One region of the Chryseobacterium sp. MEBOG07 genome, then DNA from elsewhere that is predicted to be linked to it. Evidence: riboswitches for the same ligand, from Rfam matches in the RefSeq annotation. Region 1 holds a riboswitch; the other holds the start of a gene.
What was found. A riboswitch is a leader RNA that binds a small molecule or an ion and turns the genes downstream of it on or off. The one in region 1 is predicted to bind cobalamin.
Positions count from the first base shown of each region.

Region 1 (3,693 bases):
CGCCAGGACCAATTTCATTTGGATATTTGAAGTCTGCAAAGGCATTCAACAGTTCCATCTGAGAACGGGAACATTCTATGGTAATTACGTCGGCATCCATATCGGCAATGTTTTCAATAATATCATTGAATTCAGAATAACACATATGGGTATGGATCTGTGTGGCATCTTCTACTCCGCTTGCTGAAATTCTGAAAGCTTCCACGGCCCATTTCAGATAGTCTTGCCAGTCGGTTTTTCTTAATGGAAGTCCTTCTCTTATGGCAGGTTCATCAATCTGGATAATTCTGATTCCTGCTTTTTCAAGATCTACCACTTCATCACGGATCGCCAAAGCAATTTGTTTACATGTTTCCGAACGAGGCTGATCATCCCGTACAAATGACCATTGTAAAATCGTAACAGGACCGGTAAGCATTCCTTTCACCCATTTTTCAGTCTGAGATTGCGCATATTGAGACCAATATACCGTCATAGGAGTCGGGCGGGAAACATCTCCAAAAATTACAGGAGGCTTTACACAACGGCTTCCGTAGCTCTGTACCCATCCATTTTTAGTAAATACAAATCCTTCCAGCTGTTCTCCGAAATATTCAACCATATCATTGCGCTCAAATTCTCCGTGTACCAGCACATCAATTCCGATTTCTTCCTGCCAGCGAATCGTTCTTTGGGTTTCTTCTTTCAGTAGAGCATCATATTGTTCTGCTGTCAACTCTCCTTTTTTGAACTTTGCTCTCCAGCTTCTTACTTCTGTTGTCTGAGGAAATGATCCGATTGTTGTCGTTGGGAATAACGGAAGCTGTAATTCTTTTTGCTGTTCTTCTTTACGGATTTTGAATGTATTTATTCTTTGAGCATCCTTTTCAGTTACAGCATGGGCTCTTTGCTTCACTTTATCATTATGAATGAGAGACGACGTTCTTCTGCTTGCAATTGCTTTTTTATTGTCTTCAAATGTTGCAAGAATCTGTTCATTTTCTGTTCCGGAAGCCAGCTCTTTAAGCGTTACTATTTCTTCTACTTTCTGTTTGGCGAAAGCCAGCCAGTTTTTAATCTCAGCATTCAGGTTGGTTTCAAAATCCAGATCGCAAGGTGAATGAAGCAATGAACAAGATGGAGAAATTAAAATCCTTTCAGATCCTAATTTTTCAACAGCTTTTTTGATGAAGGACAATGACTTTTCATAGTCATTTTTCCAGATATTTCTTCCATCCACCACTCCTAATGAAAGACTTAAGCTTTCCGGAATAGCATTCAGAATATCATCCAACTGTTCAGGATTTCTTACAAGATCGATATGCAGTACATCCACAGGAAGTGAAGCAGCAAGCGATACATTATCTTTCAATCCGTCAAAATACGCGGCGACAATAAATTTCAGTTTCGGGAAACGTTTTCTTATTTCAGAATAAACAAAATGATAAGTTTCTTTCGCTTTCTCCGTTAAATCCAACGCCAGAAAAGGTTCGTCAAACTGAATCCATTCTGCGCCCTGCTCCTGAAGTTTTGTTAAGATCTCTGTGTATACGGAAAGAAGATTTCCAGCCAGATCCAGTTTATCAAATCCTTCTTCTTTTTCTTTTCCTAAAAGAAGATAAGAAACAAGTCCGATAATAACTGGCTTTGCGTTGATTCCCGCTTGTTTTGCTCCTGCAAATTCATTGAAAATTTTATCCGAGCTTAGCTTAAATTGCTGGTTTTTATAAAATTCGGGAACGATATAGTGATAATTGGTATCAAACCACTTGGTCATTTCCATTGCTGTGATATCCAATCCTTCTTTCTGATATCCTCTTGCCATGGCAAAATAAAGATCCAGTTCAGAATTATTCTTTTTCAGCACCACTTCATGATAACGTGCAGGGATCGCTCCTACTACAAGGCTCATATCCAATACCTGATCATAATACGAGAAATCATTGCACGGAATAAGATCAATTCCTGCTTTTTTCTGAATATTCCAGTTTTGGTTACAGATAGTTCTGCCTGTATTCAGAAGTTCTTCCAGAAGAATTTTACCTGACCAATATTGCTCGCAGGCTTTTTTGAGTTCTCTTTTGCTACCAATACGCGGATAGCCTAGAATGTGAGTTTGCATTTTTTAAACTTTTTAATTAAACTTAATGATAAAGCCCTTTAAAATGTTTCATAATGCTTTGGATAAAGAGTTTTTGGAAAATAGTAATATAGCGAACGGTACAATTTCTCTCACACGAAAAAATGTATTATCCGATATATCATCTGTATGACCCAAAAGCTTCAGACCGCGAAAGCATTGTCAATTCAGTAAAGGCAGGTCTCCTGACTTGTAACAGTTTCTGTCATCCTTCCCGCTTTGGCAGTGGATATGCAAGGACAGAAACCTTTGGTGTGTTACTTACAGTTGCGCGACAGCTCGTGATTCTCACACGATTCCCTATTAATTTACCTTAAGTAAAACCTTTCCTGTTTGATGAAGTATCTTTAAAGAACTGTACTTTTATTGATAACAATTGCCATCACTAAAAGTTTTTAATTTTGTGTAAAATTAATAATACAGAATAAAAGCGCAATCAAAGTAAATTAATTAAGCAAATTAATCTTTTAAAAAACAATACTAAAGCATATAATTCTGTAAATTTGACTGTTTTAATACTATAAAAGAATAATATTCTGTGGAACAACTCGATGATAAGGATGTACAGCTGCTCAGGCTGCTCCAGAAAAATGCAAAACTGACCGTAAAAGAACTTGCAAAAGAAGTAAACCTTTCTACTTCACCGGTTTTTGAAAGGGTAAAAAGACTGGAACAGGACGGATTTGTAAAAAGATATGCTGCTGTTCTTGATGCTGAAAAGCTCAACCGTGGGTTTACCGTTTTCTGTCAGATCAAACTAAAAATTCACGACAGGTCTGTAGGCTATGATTTTGTAAAAGAAATTTTAGAAATTGAGGAAGTTGCTGAATGCTATAATATTTCCGGAGATTTTGACTTTCTTCTGAAAGTACAGGTCAGAGATATGAAGCATTATCAGGATTTTGTATTTAATAAGTTAGGCTCTGTAGATTCCATTGGAAGTACTCACAGTACTTTTGTCATGGCTGAGGTGAAAAACAATCATGGACTGACCATATGATTTGATGAGGAGTTGAAAGTTATCGACTCTAAAAAAGATTTCATCCACTATTCTTCTATCCACTTTCTAAAGGAAGAGGTATTGCTTTGGCTGGTAATAAGATGGTCTTTGTATCCTTTTATTTTGATGGAGAGTGTGTTTTTGTTGTAGCGTTCTATTCTTTCAATATGTTTTTTTTGAACAAGTTCGCTTCTGTTGATCCTGAAAAAGGCTAAAGGATCTACCTGTTTTTCAATTTCTTTTAACGTTGATTCATTTAGCAGGTTTTTCTTTCCAGCAGTGTCAACGGCAAAAACAATTCCTTCTTCTGCTTCAAAGAAAGCAATATCTTCAGTATTTATAAAATAAATTCCCTGATGTGAACTGATTGTAAATCTCTTTTTATAGTTTTTTCCGGGATGATTGTTATTAAGCATTTGCTGAAGTTTTACTAAAACATCTTGCTGCTCAGAGGCTGTGCTTTTCAGTAACAGAAATTTGTTCCAGGCTTTTTGGAAACGATCCTTTGAAAATGGTTTTAAAAGATATTCTATTCCATTACTCTCAAAGGCATTCATCAAGAACTGATCATAGG
Region 1 covers NZ_CP084579.1:3,277,053-3,280,745, forward strand. Annotated here, with positions in the region: gene metE (5-methyltetrahydropteroyltriglutamate--homocysteine S-methyltransferase) at 1-2,101, opposite strand, end outside; cobalamin riboswitch at 2,277-2,462, opposite strand; gene LF886_RS15115 (Lrp/AsnC family transcriptional regulator) at 2,658-3,119, shown strand; gene LF886_RS15120 (LytR/AlgR family response regulator transcription factor) at 3,167-3,693, opposite strand, start outside.

Region 2 (3,693 bases), 1.7 Mb from region 1:
ATAATAATATCCTGCATTGGCTCGGATCTTATGATTGCCCAATTGTTTACTGAAAGACAGCTGAGATTCTAATCCGTAAGATTCAGATTTATTGACATTAAATGCCTGCCAATATCCCAATGCTGTAGGCAGCCATACAATAAGATCGGTCACATTCATATAATAAGGAGACAAAGCAAGCTTGAAATCTCCTACTTTGAACTCGTTCGTCATATCCACCTGAGTAGATGTTTCCGGCTTCAGATCTTTGTTTCCTCCCGGTTCATAATAAATGTCATTAAATGAAGGATATCTGAAATTCTTTGATACATTAATGCTCACATCATACCATTTTGCAGCGCTCCATTTTCCGGAGAATGAATACAAAAACGGTGACTTTACATCTTCCACAAAGTCTTTCTTAAATCCACCCTCAAAACGAAGGTCTTTCGTTGCAAAATATCTCAACAATCCGGAAACAGAACCAATATTTCTACTAACGCTGGATATTCCGTTCTGATACCCTTCTCCTTTATTTAATTGAAATTCCCCAATAAGGTTAAAATTCCACTTTGAATTCAGGAAATAATTGAAATCATTTTTAAAGATATAATTCTTCCCTGTTCCCCCACTTGATTTAGGAAGATTTAGCGAGCCGAAATACTGAAAGTTCTCTTCCGTATAAGCCGCTTTCAAGGAGTTACTGAACTTCGTTTTGTTCCAATCCCACGAAAGAAGACTTCTTACACTTTGAGTTTTATATTTCGTTTTGGTTCCCGTTTCTTCATACACAGGAAAATGCTGTGAAGAATCAAAAAACTGGCTCTGCCAGGAAATTTTATGATCACTGTTGATCTTATAGGAAGCTCCTACATTGAATGTCGTATTGTAATAACTTCCGTTTCTGTTGATATAATTCAGATCGCTTACCTTATAATCGTTTTCGCTTACAGAATAATTACCGGAAGCTTTAAAGCTGAACTTATCATTGCTGTAAAATCCTTTTACAAAATTATTATAGGTATTAAAAGAAGCTACTTCAGAAAATAAAGAACCATGGAAACCTTTATTAAAATCAAGGGTATTATTCAGGTGGATACTTCCCCCAATAGCGCCGCTTCCATATACTACACTTCCACCGCCGGCTTTTATACCAATCTGGTCATATCCGAACAAAGCAATATTATTGATATCTCCTTGTCCTAAAAAATTGGAGTTGATATTAATTCCGTTCCATACAAAAGCCGTCTGCTGAGCAGTAGTTCCTCTGAAAGACGGTGAAGAAACAGCACCACGCCCATTTTCTTTGATATAAACCTGCGACTGAAATCTCAGGAGTTCTGAAAGGTTACTGGAGTTTTTCTCGGCCTCTTCTGCCGAAATTGTTTTTACGGGATGAAAAAGTTTCACCCTATTCATCTGGTTGTCGAAGACATAAATAGTGTCAATGGTCTTCTCTTGTCCAAAAAGAAAACAGCCATAAGACGAAAAAAGCAGTACTAATGATCTTTTTATATCCATACTCTTTTACTTTTCCTCCGAAAGCAATATGTTTTTTTGATTATAATTCTGGCAGGTCTCCTGACTTTCGCATTCTGCTCCTTCCCGTTTTTAGACAGTGGTTTTTTGCAGAAACTTTTTTTGCGATTTACAGTTGCGGGGACAGTCCGGGGGTTACACCCGATTCCCTTTTCATTCCAATATACTGGAAACCAAATTTCTTGCAAAGATAGCTTTTTATATGTATTCGCCAAAAAGTGAGATTGGAGTGTGGCAGATTAAAAATTTGGAGAAATAATTCACAAAAAAAGCTGCTTTCAATCGAAAGCAGCCATTTATCATAGAATAATTGTATTCAATTTATCTACCAATAACTTCCGTAATCGGGTTTCCTACATTTCCACTTGGGAACTGAATTTTCAATAAAGAAGATACCGTAGGTGCAATATCTGTCATGTGATAAGCCTTGTTGCTTTCTCCTTGCTTCACACCCCATCCCATAAAGATCAATGGAATATGAGAATCATAAGAGTTCCAAACACTGTGTGTAGTTCCTGTTTTAGAATATGGAGGAAGCATAGAGTCATGAGAAATTAACTGGATATCTCCACTTCTCTGTCTGTTGATTCCGTTGATAATTCTTTGTTTAATCGGCTCCGGAATACTTGATTCCTGAACTTTATCCACTGAAACAGCATATAAAACGGTAGGATCTTTCTCCAGTTCTTTTACCGCAAAGTTTCTTACATCATCCAATTCAAGCTTGCTGTCTGCCAATACTTTTCTGTCAAAATAAATCTGATAGTTATCAATCGCATTGATCAGTTTATCTGCACCAAATTTATCTTTCAGTTTTTGGTTCAGGTTCTTTTCCGCATCTTCACCGAAGAACCCTGTAGTGATTTTATGTTCTTTAAGGAATCCTACAGAATGCGCTCCACCGTGGTCAGCAGAAAGGAAAACCGTATACTCCCCTTTTCCTACTTTTGAATCCAAATATTTGAAAAATTCTGCTAGATCCTGGTCTAATCTGATATAAACATCTTCCACTTCAATAGAATTTGGACCAAATTTATGTCCTGCATAATCTGTAGAAGCAAGGTTAATTGCTAAAAAGTCTGTAATATTATCTCCACCCAGTTTTTCACCCTCTACAGAAGCTTCTGCCAGCTTCAATGTCAGTGTATTTCCAAAAGGTGTATAACGGATATTGTCTTTTTTCTTCTGATAATCCTGAGCTAAATTACTGTAAGGGAAAGTAGGTGTTTTTGAACTTCCCAATAGACCTTCCCAAGGAGAATTGTCTGGTGCACTTTCTGTATATTCGTTGATTGGAAGTAAGGTATTCCAACCGTTGGCTACTAATTTTTCAGGAAGATTCTGAGAGTTGAATGATTTTACCCATTGAGGAAGATCATTCATATACCATGTACTTGTGATGAAATTTCCTGTGCTGTCATCAAACCAGAAAGCTCCGTTTGGAGTGTGTCCTGCAGGAAGAATAGAAGCTCTGTCTTTCAAAGAAACTCCAATTACTTTTCCCTGGAAGTTGGTAGCCAGCCTCAATTCGTCAGTTACCGTAGTAGACCAAAGGTTTTTCGGAGAGTGACTTCCGATTTTCACATTGGTAGTTCCTACCGGCTGAACGCTCTCATCTGCAGTACAGTAAACACCTTTACCTGTTTCTTTATCTGTCCAGTCGTTTCCAGCAATTCCATGAATAGCCGGCACAGATCCTGTATAAATACACGTATGTCCCAAAGCTGTAATGGTAGGCACATAAGGAATATGTACATTATTCAAAGAATATCCTGTATTCAAAAGTCTTTTGAAACCATCATTTCCATACTTACCATAAAAACGGTATAAATAGTCCCAACGCATCTGATCTACTACCAGACCGACAACTAATTTTGGTCTCTCAAGTTGGGTATTTCTGTTCTTCTGCGCATTGATTGTAACTACGGACAAAAAAGTAGCTGCCGCAATTGAAATGTTCCTAAGCATCCAAGTAAATTTTTATTGACAACAAATTTAAGGGTTTTGAAAGTTTTGGAGTGTGAAATTTTATTTAATTTTGATTATTGTACAATTCATCAATCAACCCTCTATGATTCTAGGCGTATACTGGTATTTCAAATTCCCAGATCATTTATATAATTTTCAGTTTTTCAAATTTTATCCGGGATATGGTGGGCATGCCGATAACCCAGC
Region 2 covers NZ_CP084579.1:1,583,601-1,587,293, reverse strand. Annotated here, with positions in the region: gene LF886_RS07275 (TonB-dependent receptor plug domain-containing protein) at 1-1,500, opposite strand, end outside; cobalamin riboswitch at 1,533-1,711, opposite strand; gene pafA (alkaline phosphatase PafA) at 1,840-3,486, opposite strand; gene LF886_RS07265 (hypothetical protein) at 3,539-3,693, shown strand, end outside.
Region 2: another riboswitch for cobalamin. It lies ahead of LF886_RS07275 (TonB-dependent receptor plug domain-containing protein); the one in region 1 lies ahead of metE (5-methyltetrahydropteroyltriglutamate--homocysteine S-methyltransferase).